4 regions of the Mycobacterium sp. DBP42 genome follow, and region 4 is predicted to be linked to each of the others. Evidence: riboswitches for the same ligand, from Rfam matches in the RefSeq annotation. Region 4 holds a riboswitch; each other region holds the start of a gene.
What was found. Region 4 has a riboswitch for cobalamin ahead of E0T84_RS01805 (CbtB-domain containing protein). Riboswitches for the same ligand answer to the same signal wherever they lie in the genome.
Positions count from the first base shown of each region.

Region 1: it holds a riboswitch for cobalamin, as region 4 does, so the genes downstream of both, E0T84_RS11195 (ABC transporter substrate-binding protein) here and E0T84_RS01805 (CbtB-domain containing protein) in region 4, are expected to answer to the same signal.
Region 2: it holds a riboswitch for cobalamin, as region 4 does, so the genes downstream of both, metE (5-methyltetrahydropteroyltriglutamate--homocysteine S-methyltransferase) here and E0T84_RS01805 (CbtB-domain containing protein) in region 4, are expected to answer to the same signal.
Region 3: it holds a riboswitch for cobalamin, as region 4 does, so the genes downstream of both, E0T84_RS02670 (ABC transporter substrate-binding protein) here and E0T84_RS01805 (CbtB-domain containing protein) in region 4, are expected to answer to the same signal.

Region 1 covers NZ_VCMY01000008.1:58,992-63,853, forward strand. The annotation lists gene E0T84_RS11170 (TIGR03560 family F420-dependent LLM class oxidoreductase) at 1-766, shown strand, start outside; gene E0T84_RS11175 (ribonuclease Z) at 733-1,593, opposite strand; gene E0T84_RS11180 (CBS domain-containing protein) at 1,698-2,129, shown strand; gene E0T84_RS11185 (GNAT family N-acetyltransferase) at 2,181-2,789, shown strand; gene E0T84_RS11190 (DUF6480 family protein) at 2,802-3,050, opposite strand; cobalamin riboswitch at 3,083-3,215, shown strand; gene E0T84_RS11195 (ABC transporter substrate-binding protein) at 3,261-4,295, shown strand; gene E0T84_RS11200 (ABC transporter substrate-binding protein) at 4,313-4,862, shown strand, end outside.
Region 2 covers NZ_VCMY01000016.1:90,758-95,619, forward strand. The annotation lists gene metE (5-methyltetrahydropteroyltriglutamate--homocysteine S-methyltransferase) at 1-1,456, opposite strand, end outside; cobalamin riboswitch at 1,582-1,787, opposite strand; gene E0T84_RS16690 (sensor domain-containing protein) at 1,865-2,527, opposite strand; gene E0T84_RS16695 (hypothetical protein) at 2,578-3,150, opposite strand; gene E0T84_RS16700 (MspA family porin) at 3,533-4,228, shown strand; gene E0T84_RS16705 (MspA family porin) at 4,319-4,862, shown strand, end outside.
Region 3 covers NZ_VCMY01000002.1:34,033-38,894, forward strand. The annotation lists gene tkt (transketolase) at 1-1,888, opposite strand, end outside; gene E0T84_RS02665 (heme o synthase) at 2,121-3,053, shown strand; cobalamin riboswitch at 3,059-3,227, shown strand; gene E0T84_RS02670 (ABC transporter substrate-binding protein) at 3,255-4,370, shown strand; gene E0T84_RS02675 (iron ABC transporter permease) at 4,351-4,862, shown strand, end outside.
Region 4 covers NZ_VCMY01000001.1:361,172-366,033, forward strand. The annotation lists gene clpC1 (ATP-dependent protease ATP-binding subunit ClpC) at 1-1,275, shown strand, start outside; cobalamin riboswitch at 1,331-1,456, shown strand; gene E0T84_RS01805 (CbtB-domain containing protein) at 1,485-1,700, shown strand; gene E0T84_RS01810 (CbtA family protein) at 1,725-2,489, shown strand; gene E0T84_RS01815 (histidine phosphatase family protein) at 2,496-3,047, shown strand; gene E0T84_RS01820 (serine hydrolase) at 3,055-4,422, opposite strand; gene mhuD (mycobilin-forming heme oxygenase MhuD) at 4,397-4,714, opposite strand; gene E0T84_RS01830 (alpha/beta fold hydrolase) at 4,754-4,862, shown strand, end outside.

The DNA.
Region 1 (4,862 bases), on a different contig from region 4:
TCACCTCGTTCAGGCCGATCCCGCCAGTGCCATCGACGAACCGATGCTGGAGGCCTACACCGCGCTCGGGCACCTCGCGGCGGCGACGAGCCGAATTCGGTTGGGCACCATGGTGAGTGCGGCCACCTTCCGCGCGCCCGCGTTGTTGATCAAGGCCGTGACGACGCTCGATGTTCTCTCCGGCGGCCGCGCCTGGCTCGGGCTGGGCGCCGGCTACAACTCGGCGGAAGCGAGCGCGATGGGATTGTTCCTGCCGGGCACCGCGGAACGGTTCGAGCGGATGACCGAGCTGTTGCGGCTGGCCCAGCACATGTGGTGCGGCGATGAAACTTCTTTCGTGGGTCGATATTTGACACTGCAGCGACCGGTGGGCAGTCCCCGTCCCGTCACGGCCCCGCATCCTCCGGTGCTGATCGGTGGCACCGGCGAGCGCCGCACGTTGCGTCTGGTCGCGCAATACGGCGACGCCTGCAACCTTTTCGACATTCCTGACGGTGGCCGCGCCGTCCGCCGCCAGCTCGAGGTGCTCGACCGGCACTGCGCCGATGTCGGCCGGCCGGCCGACCAGATCGAGCGGACCGTGACCACCGCGCTTGACGACGGCGAGCGCTCCGGCGCACTCGTCGAGCGATGTCGCGCGTTGTCGTCCCTGGGCATCCAGCACGTCGTGGTGATCGCCCGCGGCCGCCCGTGGGGTGAGGTCGACCTGAACTGTGTTGCGGAGGCGGCTGATCAGCTGCGCGATCGGGTGCACACCCCGGGGTGAACCTGGACCCGGTGCAGGTCGTCGCCCAGTTCGATCTGGCGGTCGAATATCGAGGCGGCCAGCGCCCGCCAGTCGTCCTCGGTGCCCGCGGCGATGCCGGGCACATAGTGGGTGAGGATCAGGATCCCGACGCCGGCCCGCGCGGCGGTGGCCGCCGCCTCCTGCACCGAGGAGTGATAGTCGCAGATGTCGCGGATCCGTTGCTGGGGAAGAAGTTCGATCAGGTCTTTGCGAATCACGGTGTGCACCAAGGCTCCTGCGCCGTTGGCCAGGGCGTCCAAGCTGGGACATGGCACGGTGTCGCCGGCTGCCACCACCGAGGCCCCGCCGTGTTCGAATCGGAACGCGATCGTCGGGGTCACCGGCTGATGATCGGTGGGGGCGACACGGATCTGCACGCCGTCGTGATCCCACACCATCCCGTCGGTGTATTCACGAACGTCCACCTGTGGTGGACCGGTGAGGTCGGCGTGGTGGGCGATGCGGTAGCCGATGTCATGGCCGAACGCGCGCAACGTCGCGTCGACCACCTCCGCGGTCCCGGGCGGGCCGATGATCGGCAGGGGCGGTGTATCCGGGGTGAATGTGCTCACCCAGCGGGTGATGATCACATCGCCCAGGTCGGCGATGTGATCGCTGTGCAGGTGGGTCAGCAGCAATGCGCTGAGCTGGTTGGCACCCGCGCCGACCGCGGCCAGGCGCTGCAGCACCCCGCGGCCGCAGTCGATCAGAAACATCTGGTCGCCTGCGCGCGCCAGGGTCGACGGTCCGGCCCGCTCCGGATCAGGAATCGGGCTACCGGTGCCGAGCAGCGTGACCTCGATCATGACCTCATTCCTACTCCGTTCCGGCTCAATCAGGCGTGGCTTCTTTCTTACTGACCGCCACCGACCTAGCCTGGTGTGAGGTGGATCACGATCGGAGGTTGCCGATGCGAATCGCGGACGTGCTGAAAAACAAGGGCGCGGCGGTGGTGACGATTTCGCCGGAGACTACCGTGACGGAGCTGTTGGCCGGGCTGACCGAGCTGAACATCGGTGCCATGGTGGTGATCGGGCCCGGCGGGCTGGCCGGCATCGTCTCGGAGCGTGATGTGGTGCGCAATCTGCATGAACGGGGCAGCAGCCTGCTTGCCCAACCGGTGTCGGAGATCATGACGACGGTGGTGGCAACCTGTACGCCGCGCGACACCGTGGATCACCTCAGTGCTCTGATGACCGAGAACCGGGTGCGTCACATTCCCGTGCTCGACGGTGGGCGGCTGGCCGGCATCGTCAGCATCGGCGACATCGTCAAGACCCGGATGGAAGAACTCGAGGCTGAGCAGGAACAGCTGCAGGCCTACATCACCCAGGGGCGTTGACCGCTGGCCTCCTGAGCACCGAAACCACAAATCTTGTGCGATGGTGGGCGTGTGGCTGCCGTTGACGTCCGTCCCCCGAACAAGTCCGACGTGGCGCGGCTTGCCGCCGTCCTGGGGCGGGCCTTCCATCATGACCCGGTGATGTCGTGGATCCTGGCTGACGATGCCCGCCGGGCCAAAGGTCTGCCGCGGATGTTCGCAGCGATCACGCGTCACCACTTCCTTGCCGGCGGCGGTGCCGAGGTGGCCGGCCGGGATGGCGAGATCGGCGCGGCCGCCTTGTGGGACGGGCCCGGCTGTTGGAAGCAGACTGCCGGCGAAGAACTGCGGATGCTGCCCTCGATGGTGCGTGCGTTCGGCCGCGACACGCGACGGGGCCAACAGGTCGTCGAGCTCATGAAGCAGCACCATCCCGAGGAACCGCACTGGTATCTGGCCGTGATCGGCAGCGATCCGACGGTGCGCGGCGGCGGTTTCGGACATGCCCTGATGCAATCGCGCCTCGATCGGGTGGACGCCGAACACGCCCCGGCCTACCTGGAGTCGAGCAACCCCGACAACATCCCCTACTACCTGCGTTTCGGGTTCGAGGTCACCGGGGAGATCGTCCTTCCCGACGGTGGACCGATCATGACGGCAATGTGGCGGGCGCCGCGCTGATCTGTCGCCCGGCTATCCGAAGACCCCGGTCATCTTCATGATGAGCAGGACGCCTACCGCGACGAACACCGCGATCAGCAGCACCAAACCGGCGATCGCGGTGACCGAAGTGGGGGTGTACTTGTGCCTGGGCCGCGGTTCTGGTTCGCCCAGTCCCGAGGTTTGCGCCGAGTCCGGTGGGGTGGCGCCGGGCGCGACGCCACCGCCGGGTTGCAGATCCGGTGTCTCGGCTGGGTCGGGATCTGGTGGTAGCGCGGTCATGGCCTAGGGATGCCCGCTGTCGAGCGCGGGCAATCACGCTGCGTCGCGGCTGTTACAGTGCGAATGCCGACCAACAGGGGAATCCGGTGAAAAGCCGGAACTGACGCGCAACGGTATGAGGCATCGCCTCGAGTCCGATCACCTGGGGTCGGAATGACCGTTGACGGCTCCGCGATTGGGCCCTGGATCAAAGGAAGTTTGACCGTGCGCGTGCTCACCGCACTGTTGTCCCTGTTGTCTGTCGCGTTGTCGGTCACGGTGGCCTGCGGTCATCGAGAGTCTGCGGCAGGGCAGACGGCCGGTGAAGCTTCCGCAGCTGACTCGACCAGCTATCCGCTCACCATCGAGAACTGCGGTGTGAACGTCACTTTCGAGGGACCGCCGCGGCGGGCGGTCTCGCTGTACCAGGCGTCGACCGAAATCCTGCTGTCGCTCGGGCTGGCCGATCGGATGGTCGGCACCTCGACGTGGTTCGATCCGGTGCTTCCCGAACTCGCGGCGGACAACGCCACCGTGCCCCGGCTCGCAGACAACGATCCTGGACTGGAGACGGTCCTGGCAGCCGAGCCGGACCTGGTCACCTCGGCCAGCGCACACACCTACACCTCAGCCGTGGTCGCCGACCGCAGCCGGTTCGCTCAGCTGGGAATCCCTACGTACCAATCGCCTTCGGTGTGTACGGGCGCGAGTGTCGACGGTGAGACCGTCACCCGCACCGAACCGCTGATGCTCGATGCCCTGTATCGGGAGATACGCGAACTCGCCCAGATCTTCGATGTGCAACAGCGCGGCCAGGACCTCATCGACCGGCTCACCCGGCGGCTCGACGACATTCCGTCCACCACCGAGCCGGATGTCAGTGTGGCGTTCTGGTTCTCGGGACTGCGGACGCCGTATCTCGCGGGCTGCTGCTCGGCGCCGGGACTGTATGCCGGCGAACTCGGCGTCACCAACGTCTTCGCCGATACCCGCGAGGACTGGCCGGAGGTCAGCTGGGAGGCGCTGGCCGACCGCGACCCCGACGTGTTGGTACTGGCCGACTTGAACCGAAGGCGTGTCGACGGGGACGCACTGGAGTCGAAAATGACATTCCTGGAGTCGAATCCGGTGACCAGGAACATGACCGCGGTGCGAAACAAGCGCTACGTCGTGCTGAGCGGGTCCGAACTGGATCCCGGGATCCGCGAGGTCGACGCGGTGGTGAAATTGGCGGCCGGTCTCAAGGCCTTCGGGTTGGCCCGGTGAACCGCGCGGCCCGCCTGATGGTCGGGGTGGTGAGCGCGTGGTCGTTGGTGGGATGCGCTCAGTCCACCCACGCGGTCCCGGATCCGGCCGAATCGCCCGGATACCCACTGACGGTGCGGAATTGCGGCCGGGAAGTGGTGATCGGTGCGCCGCCGCGGCGTGCTGTCTCGCTGAACCAAGGTTCCACCGAGATACTGCTTTCGCTGGGCCTGGCGGACCGCATGGTCGGCACCGCGACGTGGACGGACCCCGTCCGCGCCGATCTCGACGGCGAAAACGCCCGGGTACCGCGATTGGCGGTGAACAAGCCGTCGCTGGAGACCGTGCTCGGCGCCGAACCCGATTTCGTGTCGGCCTCCTTCGGCGGAACCCTCGGGCCCGGCGGCGTCGCCGACCGCGAACAGTTCGAACGCCTCGGTGTCCCGACGTATCTGGCACCCAGCGACTGCGAGGGAAAGACCGCGGTCAATGGCGACGGTGCGCGCACCACGCCGTTCGAGATGGAGGCGATATACACCGAAATCGGTGAACTGGCGAAGATATTCGATGTCGCCGATCGCGGCGACC
Region 2 (4,862 bases), on a different contig from region 4:
GCACCAGCACGTCCAGGCCCAGCTGCTCCTGCAGCTTGATCACCTCGGCGATCTCGGCCTTCATCCTGCGCTCGTACTCCGCGGCGGCGATCTTGCCCGACCTGAGGTCGGCACGGGCGATGCGAATGGCCGAGGTTTGCGGGTATGACCCGATCGTGGTGGTGGGCAGAGCAGGCAGCTTCAGCCGGTCCTGCTGTGCAGCGCGACGCTGATCGGCCGATCCACGCTTGGCGCCCGAGGCGACGATCGCCGAGATCCGTTCCCGGACTCGGCTGTTGTTCAGTCGCGGATCGGATTTGCGCGACTCGATGGCCGCATGGGACGCAGCGATCTCCGCCGAGATGGCGTCGCGTCCGTCCTTGAGACCACGTGCCAGCGCCACCACTTCAGTGACCTTCTCGAAACCGAAGGCCAGCCAGCTGCGCAGCGCCGGGTCGAGGTCGTCCTCGGCATCGAGGGCGTAGGGCACATGCAGTGTCGAGCACGACGTAGAAACGACGATCGCCGCGGCCGCTTCCCGCAGCGCGGACAAGGTGCCCAGAGCGGCCTCCAGGTCGGTGCGCCAGATGTTGCGCCCGTCGACCACACCCGCCACCAGGAGCTTGTCCGCGAGCTCCGGCACTGCGCCCAGGGCAGCACCAGTTCCCGCAACCAGATCGACGCCGATGGCCTCGACCGGCGTGCGCGCCAGCGCGGGCAGCGCATCGCTCAGCTCTCCGAAGTAGGTTGCGACGAAGACGGAAGGTCTCTTGGCCAGTCCACCGAGACGGTTGTAGGTCCGCTCGGCGAGTTCGGCCGCATTGTCGACGATGTCGGTCACCAACACCGGCTCGTCGAGCTGGACCCACTCGATTCCCCTATCTGCCAGCAATCCCAGCAGTTCGGAATAGACATCGATGAGATCATCGAGGCGAGCCAGTGGCGCGTCCGCACCGTCGACGGCCTTCGACAGCGTCAGAAAGGTGATGGGGCCGACAACCACCGGTCGCGCCGTAATCCCCTGTGCACGTGCCTCTTCCAACTCCCCCAACACCTTGTCCGGGTTGAGGGTAAAGGTGGCCTCTGGCCCGATCTCCGGCACGATGTAGTGGTAGTTCGTGTCGAACCACTTGGTCATCTCCAGCGGCGCGATGTCATCGTTGCCTCGCGCCGCGGCAAAATAGCGGTCCAAGTCGTCGGGCACATCGGCCACCCTGGGCGGCAGTGCGCCGACAAGAACTGCGGTGTCGAGCATCTGGTCGTAGTACGAGAAGGTGTTGACCGGGACCGAGTCCAGCCCGGCTGCGACCATTGACGCCCACGTGTCGCGACGCAGGCCGGCGGCCACGGATTCGAGTTCGTCGCGATCGATGCGGCCGGCCCAGTACTTCTCGACTGCGCGCTTGAGTTCGCGGTTCGGCCCGATTCGGGGCGACCCGAGGATGGTGGCGGCGAAGGGTGCTGCGGTTGTGCTCATGACGACGTCCTTCAACATACGGGGATGGCCACCGCCAGGAGACACCGAACCGAACGCAGCCACCCGCCACGAGCGAACTACTTTCGGCCACTGCCCATTCCGCGAGGCGATGAACCACCGGACGCGGCGCGCCCGGTACGGCTGGCAGGTCTTCGGACTCACAGGCACGCACGGAAAACCGCGCCCCTACTGGCCGTCGCTTCCCGGCCGCAGTTCCCTGCGTGCCAGTGCTGATGACGGCGGTCGTTCCTGCATACCGCTGCGGGACAGTCCCGGATTCTCACCGGGTTCCCTCTCACGCCACATCTCAACCAGCCTGCGGCGTTCGATGTCGGCTCCGCAAACACCCCGGTACCGACAAACCAGCTGCGCGCCTCAGACTACCCGCCGCAGCGCGGCGGGTACCGGTCAGCGCGCCATCGCGGCCTTGATCTTGTCCACCACCTCAGCGGCCTGGGTCACCGAGGACCCTCCCGGCTTACACGCTTGGATATCCATCACAAGGTTGGCGGCCACCGCCAGCGCACGCTGGCAGGCGCGGGTCTGGTCCCCGTCAATACGGGTGAACGGCAAGGTGAGCTCCGAATCCGTCTCGATCAGATCGCCGCTGCGCCACCTGGGCAGCGGCTGCCCGTTGAGCGTGATGTTCACATTGTGGTTGGTGCACTTCGACCAGCGATCGGCCGACTGATCGAGAAAGTCGGCGGCTTCTTGTGTCGAAGGGAAGATCACCACCGACTGCACCAGCAGGTTGTCCCAGTTGTCCCTGTCGGGACCGCGTAGCAGCACCTGGCGCATGGCGGTCCAACGGTCGCCGTAGATGGCGGACTCGTTCACCTGCCACGCGCCCAGACAATTCAGATTGGGCAGCAGGTTGCGATGGTCGTTCATCTCGGTGACCGGCGGATGTGCCACCATCCCAACGGTCGTCATCATGGCGTTGACCTGATCGGTGGTGAGCAGCAGCCTCTCGAGGGCCGACTTGGGCACTTCTTCCGGCGGCCCCTGAGCCTTGTCGCCGTTGTCGGCACAGCTGGTGGCCGGCAGCACGAGCATGATCAACGAAAACACAACGCCGAGCACGGTATTCCTCTGCTTACAGCACGGTGTGACCACGCGCATCAGGCGTGGGTTCCCGCTGCGGCGCAAGCCATCTGCGCATTGGTGGCATCGTTGTTGAGTTGGGTGGCGGTGTCATTGAGCGACTGACCGCCGCTGCGCAGCCCCATCTTCAAGAGCAGCTTGGTGGCGCCGAAGGACCATGCCCGCATGGGGTTTGCGATATCGGGCGGCAGTCCCGGCGTGCCGGCAGCGTTCAGTGCCGACGCGGCCGCTTCGCGCAGCGCGGTCCGACCGCTCGTGTTCGTCGTGCTGATGGTCGGATCCCGGTAGTCGGGCCGCTCCACACCCTCGATCGAATCAGCGAAGTCGCCGTAGAACGTCGACGCCGAATCGAGCGCGTCGGCGAACGTCGAGCAGGCCGTAACCGCAGGTACACCGGGGTCATCGGTGCCGGCGACCGGCACCGGTACCGGACCGGCGGCCGGCACCGGGGGCAACTCGGGCAGCACGGGGCCGGGAGCACCGGCCTCATCACCAGGTTCGGCGACAGCCATCGGCGTGGCAGCGAAACCGATGCTGAAGGCAACGATCAGCGATACCAGCCCTCGCTGGTACACCTGAAACGACCTCAACGATTCCTCCTTCAGTCGGTGGCAGTTCCGGCGCTTTCGCCGTACCTCCGAGTCACCACACCGTTGAGGGTTCACATGTCCAGAAAGTGAACAGCCTGCCAATCTGCCCCCTCCACACGTCGTCCATCGCGTGCCGCTGGCGCCCCGCTTTCCTCAATTGCGGAATACGCTGCAGCACAGGGGATTTCCCAGAAACTTCACAGCTGAGGAACCCTCAGCCGGACGGGAATGCGGCGGCGACTGTTGGGGCATTGTTCACCGAACCGAAACGCAATAGGTTCATGATTCGTCGCGACAGATTCCTTGGCCCCGTTGGGTTCTGGCGACCACGACGTGTCGCAGGACGACAGGGGCCAGTCCCACGAGAGGCGCAAGTTCACGCATGTTCAGTCGTTTTGCCCCCCTGGCTGCAGTCTGCATGTTGGCCCCCGTAGCGATTGCGCCCCTTGCATCCGCAGATCCGCCGCCGGACCCGGCCGCAGCTGCAGCGGCCGCCGCGCCGGCACCGCCCCCACCGGATACCGGCGCGGTGCCGTCTTCTCCTCCCGGCGTCTTGGACACCCCGGATGGCTGGCACGTGACAGTGGCAGGCTCCAACGAGACCCTGCTGCCGGTCGCGCCGCTGACCACCGCGGTGTCATCCCGGGAATACCTTGTCGGCGGCACCTTCACCGGGAAAGTCTCGGGCGGCGGCAAGACCAAGCTCACCGGCGGCACACTGGAGGCCGGCGCCCAGATCGGCTGCGGCATCGTCAGCGACGAAACCGAGATAAACCCCGGCCTCAGCTTCTCGCCGGGCATCAAGATTCCGTTCACCGGCTCCGCCGGCGACGCCAGCCTCGGCACCGGAATCAGCTTGCAGGGCAAGGTGTACCTGAAGCCGGGCACCGTCACCATCGTTCCGATCGACAAGAAGTCGTTCAAGGGCACCGGCACCCGCGTCACTATCACGGGTGTCCGCATCAAGTTCGATCAGTGCGCCGGCCAGTCGTTCATCCGCACCTACGCGACGCTGACCAGCTCAACCGACAACACCGATGACGTCATCACCTACCTCGGTGTCACCAAGGTCGTCTGACCCTCCCCCGAAAACACACCGACCATGATCCGCACTGATCACCACGCCGATCCCTCGGATTCGAACCCCACGAGAGGCACAAGTTCCCGCATGTTGAATCGTTTCGCCATCTTGGCTGCTGCCTGCCTGCTCGCCCCGGTTGCGTTGCCGCCCCTCGCGTCGGCGGATCCACCACCGCCACCGGTGGAACCGGCCGCACAACCTGTCGATGCCGGCCCCCCACCGGACAACGGACTCGTCGCATCCGCCGAGCCGGGCGTCGTCACCACCCCGGACGGCTGGACGCTCACCGTCTCGGCGAAAGACGAGAGCCAGCTGCCGGTGGCACCTCTGACCACCGCTGCCTCGTCACGCGAGTACATGGTGGGAGCCACCTTCACCGGCACCGTCACCGGCAGCGGAGCCACGTCACTGACCGGTGGCACATTGGATACCGGCTACCAGATCGGTTGCGGCATCGAGCTGGGACAGGTCCGCCTGATCGGGTCGATCGGTCTGAGCACCTCGGGCTCGACCCTGGCCGGCATCATCCCCACCGGGGTGAGCATGCCGATCTCGGGCACCATCGAGATCCACGCAAAGCCCGGAACCGTCACCAATGTCTCGGTGAACAAGAAGTCGTTCAAGGCCGCGC
Region 3 (4,862 bases), on a different contig from region 4:
AATCGCGGTACTCCTGAGGCTGCGATTCGAACCACTCGACGCACGGCATCGACACCACGCTCGCGTTGATGTCCTTGTCCGCCAACAGCTTCTGCGCTGCGACGGCCAACTGGAGCTCGGAACCGGTGGCGATGATCACCACGTCGGGGTTCTCATCCGGGGTGCCGCCGAGCACGTAGCCACCGCGGGCCACGCCCTCGGCGCTGGTGCCTTCGATCACGGGGACGCCCTGGCGGGTCAGGATCAGCCCGACCGGGCCGGTGCTGGCGGTGCGCTCCAGGATGGTCTTCCACGCGTAGGAGGTCTCGTTCGGGTCGCCGGGGCGCACCACCGACAGGTTCGGGATCGCGCGCAGCGCCGCCAGATGCTCGATCGGCTGGTGCGTGGGACCGTCCTCGCCGAGGCCGATCGAATCGTGCGTCCAGACGTAGATCGGGTCGATGTTCATCAACGAGGCCAAACGCACGGCCGGCCGCATGTAATCCGAGAACTGCAGGAACGTGCCACCGTACGGCCGGGTTGGGCCGTGCAGCACGATGCCGGACAGGATCGCGGCCATCGCATGCTCACGGATGCCGAAGTGCAGGGTGCGGCCGTACCAGGTCGCATTCCAGTCCTCGGTCGAGATCGACGGCGGCCCAAAGGAGTTCGCGCCCTTGATCGTGGTGTTGTTGCTGCCGGCGAGGTCAGCCGAACCGCCCCACAGTTCGGGCAGCGTCTGACCGACGGCGGCCAGCACGGCACCGGAGGCGGCACGGGTGGCCACCGGCTTGGACTCGAGCTCCCAGTGCGGCAGGTCGGCATCCCAGCCTTCGGGCAGCTCACGCGCCTGCAGCCGGTCCAGCAACGCCTTGCGCTCCGGCTCCCGCTTGGCCCAGGCGTCGAAGCTCAGCTGCCACTCGTCGTGCACCTTCTTGCCGCGAGCCACCAGCTCACGGGTGTGGGTGATGACGTCGTCGCGCACTTCGAAGCTCTTGTCGGGGTCGAAGCCGAGGATCTTCTTGGTGGCCGCCACCTCGTCGGCTCCCAGTGCCGAGCCGTGCACCCCGCCGGTGTTCATCTTGTTCGGGGCCGGGTAGCCGATGATCGTGCGCAGCGCGATGAACGACGGCTTGTCGGTGACCTTCTTGGCCTCGGCGATCGCCGCCTCGATTCCGGCGACGTTCTCGCCGCCCTCGACCTCCTGCACGTGCCAGCCGTAAGCGCGGTAGCGCGCGGGCACATCCTCGCTCAACGCGATGTCGGTGTTGTGCTCGATGGAGATCTTGTTGTCGTCCCAGAACACGATGAGGTTGCCGAGCTGCTGGGTACCTGCGAGCGACGAGGCTTCGCTGGTGACACCTTCCTCGATGTCGCCGTCAGAGGCGACCACATAGATGTAGTGGTCGAACGGGCTCTCGCCCGGCGCGGTGTCGGGGTCGAACAGTCCGCGCTCGTAGCGAGCGGCCATGGCCATGCCGACCGCCGAGGCCAGCCCCTGGCCCAGCGGACCGGTGGTGATCTCCACACCCTTGGTGTGGTGGTACTCGGGGTGTCCCGGGGTGAGCGAGCCCCAGGTGCGCAGGGCCTCGATGTCGGCCAGCTCCAGGCCGAACCCGCCGAGGTAGAGCTGCAGGTAGAGGGTCAGGCTGGAATGCCCGCAGGACAGTACGAAGCGGTCGCGACCGATCCATTCGGTGTCGCTGGGATCGTGGCGCAGCTGCCGCTGGAACAACGTGTAGGCGAGGGGAGCCAGGCTCATCGCGGTACCCGGGTGGCCGTTGCCGACCTTCTGCACCGCGTCAGCCGCGAGCACCCGGACGGTGTCGACGGCAACGCTGTCGAGCTCGGTCCAGTCATCTGGGTGGTTGGGCTGGGTGAGAGCGGTGATCTCTTCGGCGGTGGTCACTAAGCTCACTTCCTCGTCTTCTATCTGCTGGCATGTGCTCGCAGTTGCCATGCTGCTACGACAAACACCCTAGTGGGGCGGACTCATCCGATGCAGACTGGTTCTCGCACCGATACCCGGTCGTTTACCCGTAGTTGCCCCGGAACAGACCCTGCGGTGCCGAGGCATTCGGGCGGCGGTCTACCATCGTGTGTAGTAGAAGCCGCGTGACGCCACCCGAGGAGTTATTTGCGTGAGCATTCGCGAGCGCCGGCTCATCAATGGGGCGCCGAGCCGAATACGGACCACGTTCCTGTCGTATCTGGCATTGACCAAGCCGCGCGTGATCGAGTTGTTGCTGGTCACCACCATTCCAGCGATGCTGTTCGCGGACCGCGGCACGATTGACCCGCTGCTGATCCTCAACACCCTGATCGGCGGTGGGCTCGCGGCGGCCGGCGCCAACACGCTCAACTGCGTGGCTGACGCCGACATCGACAAGGTGATGAAGCGGACCGCGCGCCGACCGCTGGCCAAGGCTTCGGTGCCTACCCGCCACGCCCTGATCTTCGGGCTCGTGCTCTCGGTCACGTCCTTCTGCTGGCTGTGGTGGACCTCGAACCTGCTGTCCGGGTTACTGGCCGTTGCCACGATCGCGTTCTACGTCTTCGTCTACACGTTGCTGCTCAAACGCCGCACCTCGCAAAACGTGGTGTGGGGCGGCGCGGCCGGTTGCATGCCGGTGATGATCGGCTGGTCCGCGGTGACCGGCACGATCCAGTGGCAAGCGTTGGTGATGTTCCTGATCATCTTCTTCTGGACACCGCCGCACACCTGGGCACTGGCCATGCGATACAAGGACGACTACAAGGCGGCCGGGGTGCCGATGTTGCCCGCGGTGGCCACCGAGCGCGAGGTTACCCGCCAGATCCTGATCTACACCTGGCTGACAGTGCTCACCACGCTGGTGCTGGCGCTGGCCACCGGATGGCTCTACGGCGCGGTGGCCCTGCTGGCGGGCGCGTGGTTCCTGGTGATGGCGCACCAGCTGTACTCCGGGGTCAAGCGCGGCGAGCCGGTGAAGCCGCTGCGGTTGTTCCTGCAGTCGAACAACTACCTGGCCGTGGTGTTCTGCGCGCTGGCCATCGATTCGGCGCTGGCCCTGCCGACGATCTTCGGTCACTGAGCCCGCACCGGACCGTGGGCTAGGGTATCCACGATCCATAACGCGATGGGACCCAGGAAACCGGTGTGAATCCGGTGCGGTCCCGCCACTGTGACCGGACCGCGAACCTCGATGCATCCAACGGGGTAGCTCAGTCCGGGAGCCACGACACTGACCCATCGCGGACAACATCCACGGAGCGCGGACTCCCGGGAGGTATTCGTGAGCGGTCAGTTCATCGCGCGCCGGAAAATGTTGGGCGGAATCCTGGCCACCGCCGCGGCATCGGTGGTGGGCGTCGGGTGCGGACGGGCCGAATCAGGCAGTGGGGTCGGGGCCGTCACGGTCACCGATCTCGCCGGTGCGACCGTGCAGTTGCCGCGGCCGGCCCGGCGGGTGGTGACCATCCCGAAGCCGGCCGCGTCGATGATGGTGGCCGTCAACGGCGGACCCGAGGTTCTGGTCGGCATGAACGCCGCCTCGCGTTCTGCGATCGAGGACAGTTTCATCGGCGCGGCGTATCCGGGGCTGCTGACGGTTCCCACCGACGTGGCAGGCGCCGAGTTCGCACCGAACGTGGAGAGCGTGCTGGCGCTGGACCCGGATGTGGTGATCCAGTGGGGCGACCGTGGCCCTGGCATCGTTGAACCATTGCAGAATGCCGGGTTGACCGTGGCGCAGCTGCGTTACGGAACCCAGCAGGATCTCGAGGACGCGGTTGCGCTCTACGGCGAACTGCTCGGCAAGCCGGAGCGGGCCGCGGCACTGATCGGTTGGATGCGCGATCGAATGCGGTTGTTGCGCAGTGAGATTCCGGTGCCCGATGCCAGCTCGACGCGGCCATCGGTGCTGTACCTGCGGGGCGCCGCCGACACGCTGGATGTGGGCGGCCGGGCGTCCTACAACCACTTCGTCACCGAACTCGTCGGTGCCCGCAATCCCGCTGTGGAGATCGACGCCGACGAGGCCCCCATCGACACCGAGCAGCTGCTGAGGTGGGATCCCGACATCGTCCTGCTGGGCAACTTCGGTCCGAAGCTGCCCGCAGATCTTTACCGTGACCCGGCGCTGGCGAGCCTGCGGGCCGTGGCGCAACGTCGGATCTACAAGGTGCCGTTGGGCGGATACCGGTGGGATCCCCCGAGCCAGGAATCACCTTTGATGTGGCAGTGGTTGGCCGGAGTGGTCCACGGGACCGGGGCACCCGGCCTGCGCGCCGAAGTGGCCAGGCAGTACGCGCTCTGGTACGGCACCGAACCCACCGATGCGCAAATCGGCGAGATCCTCTACTCCACAGCCAATTCCGACTCCAGTGACTATGTTGACTTCGGCCGCTGAGCGCTCGGCCGTATCCAGCGTCCGTACCGCGTATCTCGTCATTCCGGTGGGTGTCGTGCTGGTGGCCGTCATCGCGCTTGCCGTGGGCAGGTACTCGGTCGCGCCGGATCAGGTCGTGCGGATTCTGCTCGGTCGGCTGCTGCCGCTCGAGCAGACCTGGACTGCGGCCGAGGATGCTGTCGTGCTCAACGTCCGGCTGCCCCGCGTGTTGTTGGCCATTCTGGTCGGCGCGGGACTCGCCGGCTGCGGGGCCGCGCTACAAGCGGTGTTCGGCAATCCGCTGGTCAGCCCACAGATCCTCGGCGTCTCGTCCGGCGCATCATTCGGGGGTGCGCTCGCCATCGTCCTGAGCCTTGGCTCGGCTGCCCTGGTACTGGGTTCGTTCGGGTTCGGGATGGCCGCACTGGTGGCGGTCTTCGCCGTCAGTCGAACTCGAGGACCGACCCCACCGCTGGCGATCGTGTTGTCGGGCATTGTGGTCGGAGCGTTCTT
Region 4 (4,862 bases):
CCAGACCTGCGCGAGTTCGACGAGAAGATCGCCGACGCGCGCCGGGAGAAGGAGTCCGCGATCGACGCGCAGGACTTCGAGAAGGCGGCGAGCCTGCGCGATCGGGAGAAGACTCTGGTCGCCCAGCGCGGTGAGCGTGAGAAGCAGTGGCGCTCAGGCGATCTCGACGTTGTCGCCGAGGTCGACGACGAGCAGATCGCCGAGGTGCTGGGCAACTGGACCGGTATCCCGGTGTTCAAGCTGACCGAGGCCGAGACCACGCGCCTGCTGCGCATGGAGGACGAGCTGCACAAGCGGATCATCGGCCAGGAGGATGCCGTCAAGGCCGTCTCGAAGGCGATCCGCCGTACCCGCGCCGGTCTGAAGGACCCGAAGCGCCCGTCCGGTTCGTTCATCTTCGCCGGCCCGTCCGGTGTCGGTAAGACCGAGCTGTCCAAGGCGCTGGCCAACTTCCTGTTCGGCGACGACGACGCGCTCATCCAGATCGACATGGGCGAGTTCCACGACCGCTTCACCGCGTCGCGGCTGTTCGGTGCCCCTCCGGGCTACGTCGGCTACGAAGAGGGCGGCCAGCTCACCGAGAAGGTGCGCCGCAAGCCGTTCTCGGTCGTGCTGTTCGACGAGATCGAGAAGGCCCACCAGGAGATCTACAACAGCCTGTTGCAGGTCCTGGAGGACGGACGTCTCACCGACGGACAGGGCCGCACGGTCGACTTCAAGAACACGGTGTTGATCTTCACCTCGAACCTGGGCACCTCCGACATCAGCAAGGCGGTCGGACTGGGCTTCAGCCAGGGCGGCGGGGAGAACAACTACGAGCGGATGAAGCAGAAGGTCAACGACGAGCTCAAGAAGCACTTCCGGCCGGAGTTCCTCAACCGCATCGATGACATCATCGTGTTCCACCAGCTGACGCAGGACGAGATCATCCAGATGGTCGACCTGATGATCGGCCGGGTCGGCAACCAGCTCAAGACCAAGGACATGGCCATGGAGCTGACCGACAAGGCCAAGGCCCTGCTGGCCAAGCGAGGCTTCGACCCCGTGCTCGGTGCCCGGCCCCTGCGCCGCACCATCCAGCGCGAGATCGAGGATCAACTGTCCGAGAAGATCCTGTTCGAGGAGCTCGGGCCCGGCCAGTTGGTCACGGTCGACGTCGAGGGCTGGGACGGCGAAGGTGCCGGCGAGGACGCGAAGTTCACGTTCTCGGGCGCGCCCAAGGCGGCCGGCTCCGATGGTCCGGACCTGGCCAAGGCCGGAGCCACTGCGGAATAACTGCACATGAGAAACGCCCCCACCCATCGGTGGGGGCGTTTTTCGTCCTGCCGATGGGTCGATCGCCTGCGCCGGTAGTTACGATGCTGATGTAATCGACAGGAACAGGAATCTGGTGAGAGTCCAGAGCGGCCGCGCCACTGTTAACAGTCAGACCCTGACCTGTCGCGACACGGACTGGGACGCGAATTCCCGGAAAGGACCACCCGATGGCTTCCACTGACGCACGCGCCAGCCACGCTCGGCCGATCGACCTGTCGGCCACCAAGGCGGTGCTCTGGCTGACCCTGACGGCGTTCGTGGCGCTGCTGGCCCTCTATTTCGTCGGAATGGACCAGGGCGCAACGTCGGTGTTCGGTAACAACACCTACGTGCACGAGTTCGTGCACGACGCCCGCCACCTGCTCGGTTTCCCCTGCCACTGACCCGCGGGCGAGATAACCGAGCCAATGGAAAGACAGATCATCGGGCGCGGCATCTTGGCCGGCGCCCTGGCAGGTGTGCTTGCTTTCGGATGGGCGAAGCTGCTGATCGAACCGATCATCGGCAGGGCGATCGACTTCGAGAACGGTGTCGGCGCAGCGGATGAAGCCGCGGAGCATTCACACGGCGCCGGTGGGCATTCCCACGGCGGTGAGAGCGTCGAGGTGTTCACCCGCGGCGTGCAATCCAACGTCGGCATGGGCCTCGGCGTCCTGATCTTCAGCGTCGCGATGGGCGCCCTGCTGGCCGTCGTGTTCTGCGCGGTCTACGGCAGGGCCAACCTGTCGGCGCGCGCGTTGGCTGCATTGACGGCCGGCGGCATGCTCGTCAGCCTGTGGATCGTCCCGGCGCTCAAATACCCGCCGAACCCGCCGGCGGTCAGCCTCGACGAGACCATCCAGCAGCGCACCCTGCTGTACCTGCTATTGGTGGTGCTCTCGGCAGGGTTGTTCGTCGGTTCGGTACTGCTGGCGCGCCGGCTGACACCGAAGCTGGGGGTGTGGAATGCGTGCCTGGTAGGCGTCGCGGACTATGTGGTCTCGATGGCCGTGGTCTTCCTGATCCTGCCGGGCATCCACGAGACCCCGTCGACGTTCCCGGCCGACGATCTCTACCAGTTCCGCCTGTTCTCGCTGGGCACGCAGGTGGTGATATGGGCGACGATCGGTCTGGTGTTCGGGGCGATGGCGTCGAGGTTGTTGGAAGGTAAGCGGGAGTCAGTGTCGGCGTGAGTCCCAGTGAGTGAGGTCGTCCGGCTGACGTTGGTGTCTCACGCCATGACCGACGCCACGGCAGCCGGCCGGTTTCCCACCGACGAGCCGCTGAATGCGCTGGGGCATCGTCAGGCTGATGCGGCCGTTGAACTCGGTGTCATCGACGCCGCGTATTGCGGGCCGGAGAAGCGGGCCCGCCAGACCGCCGAACTGCTGGGGCTCTCGGCGGCGGTCGAGCCGCAACTGGCCGATCTGGATTTCGGCGGCTGGCGCGGCAGTGTGCTCGGCGGCCTGCCGCCGGCCGACCTGGCGGTCTGGCTGACTGATCCGGCCCGGGCACCGCACGGCGGTGAAACGGTGGTCGGTCTCGTCAACCGGGTGCACCGTTGGCTGGACAGCCTGGCGCCGGTGCGTGGCCGGCTGGTTGCGGTGACACATCCGGCGGTGGTCCGGGCCGCCATCCTGGTGGCGTTGGACGCACCGCCGAGGTCTTTCTGGCGCATCGATGTTGCACCGATGAGCCGTACGGTCATGCATTTCCGCGGCCAGGCTTGGACGCTGCGAAGCGGCAGCTAGCCCGGTCCTAGTGCGCCACCGGAGCCATCGCGAATGCCCGCTTGGCGATTTGCAGCAGCCAGCCCGCGGCGGTAGGGCTGCGGAACTTCGGCCAGTTCAGCTGGAAACTGAACACCCACGGCTGTCCGGTGTGGTCCACCGCGTACCAGCTGAAGGTCAGGTCGCCGGGTAGGTTTCCGCCCTTGGCGCCGATGTATTTCCATTTCGCCGGATCCGGGTCGATGCCGGGCAGCGCGGACAGGATGTCCTTCACGGGCGCGGCAGGGCCGACGGCAGAGGCCTGCAGGGCGGCGTGCACCCGGCAGATGTCGGCGGCGCTGGCGAACCACTCCAGCCCGTCGTTGGAGGCCGGGGTGTGCGTGCGGTATGGATCTGGTTCGTAGGGACGGGAATTGGTCTGTTGCAGCAGTGCCACCCGCCCGGCGGGGGACGCGCTGTTCCACTCGTCGCGAAGGTTGGGCTTACCCCAGCCGACGGAGAAAACCTCGTGCATGGTCGGGAACGGGGTCATGCTGGCCGGGTCGTGGTGGCCGGCGGTCACCAGCGCGCGTTCCACGGCCGACGGGCCCACCCGTCCGATGAGCAGGTCGGTGGCCATGTTGTCGCTGGCCGAGATCATCTGCTGGGCTGCGGTTCGCACAGTGATCTCGGCACCGGGGGGAAGCTTGTCCAGGCCGGCCGAACCGAGCTTCTTGCCCTCCTTGGTGATTGTGAGGTGATCGTCCCAACGCAGGGTCCCGGCTTTGACCGCATCCGAAACTGCAAGCAGCACATAGAGTTTGAAGATCGAAGCCAGGGGCAGCGACAGCTCGGTGTTGGTGCCTGCGACCTGCTCGCACTTACCGTTGTTCACCTTGGACACCCGGTAGGAGTAGCGCGCGCCCGATTTGGTCAGCTCGGTGTCGATATCGGACCAGGTTTCGATCTTCGGCGGCACCAGCGTGACGTCGAAACGGTCGACCAGACCCGCGTCGTTGGTCCTCAGTTCGATGTCTTGGGCCACGTTGTAGGAAGTGAGTACGTGCAACGTGGCCTGCGCGGCCCCGATGTCCACCGAGGTGACCTTGAACGGGCGATCCCACCAGATGGAGTCCATCTTGGTGCCGACCAGATCGACCTTCTCGGGTGCGGCCAGGGTGCGCACGCCGATCGGACCGATCGGCCAGTCGGAGTTGAGCATGTCCATGGTCTGCTTGGCCCGCAGACCCGGAGGGGTGATGGTGTCGATGTGCGCGCCGTAGGACACTTCTGCCGCGGGCGCGACATTGGGCGAACAGCCACAAGCCAGGGCCGCGGCGACCGCCGTGATGGCCGTCAGGCCAACCGTGCGGCGCAGCGTCCGGCCGCGGCTACGCCTGGGCAGCCGGCCCTGCAACGTCCAACACAACCTCGAACTCCAGCAGCGATGCGCCGGTCGCCACAGGCTTTGCCTGCTGGCCCTTGTGTGCCTCGACCGCCGGGCCCGAAGCCCAGGCCTGGAAGGCCTCTTCGGATTCCCACTGGGTCACCACGAAGTAGCGGTCTTCGCCCTTGACGGGGCGGAGCAACTGGAAGCCGAGGAAACCTGGCTGACTGTCGACGGCATGTGCACGGTTCGCGAACCGCTTCTCCAGTTCCGGGCCGGCGTTGGGCGGGACCTCGATGGCGTTGATCTTCACGACGGGCATGGTGTCAAGGCTACCGCGGCGGCCCGGCAAGATAACGGGATGGTCACAGATCTACTCACCCATCGAGGAGGCCGCGGCGAGCCCATCGTCCTGGTGCACGGTCTGATGGGCCGTGGCAGCACCTGGTCACGTCAATTGCCGTGGCTGA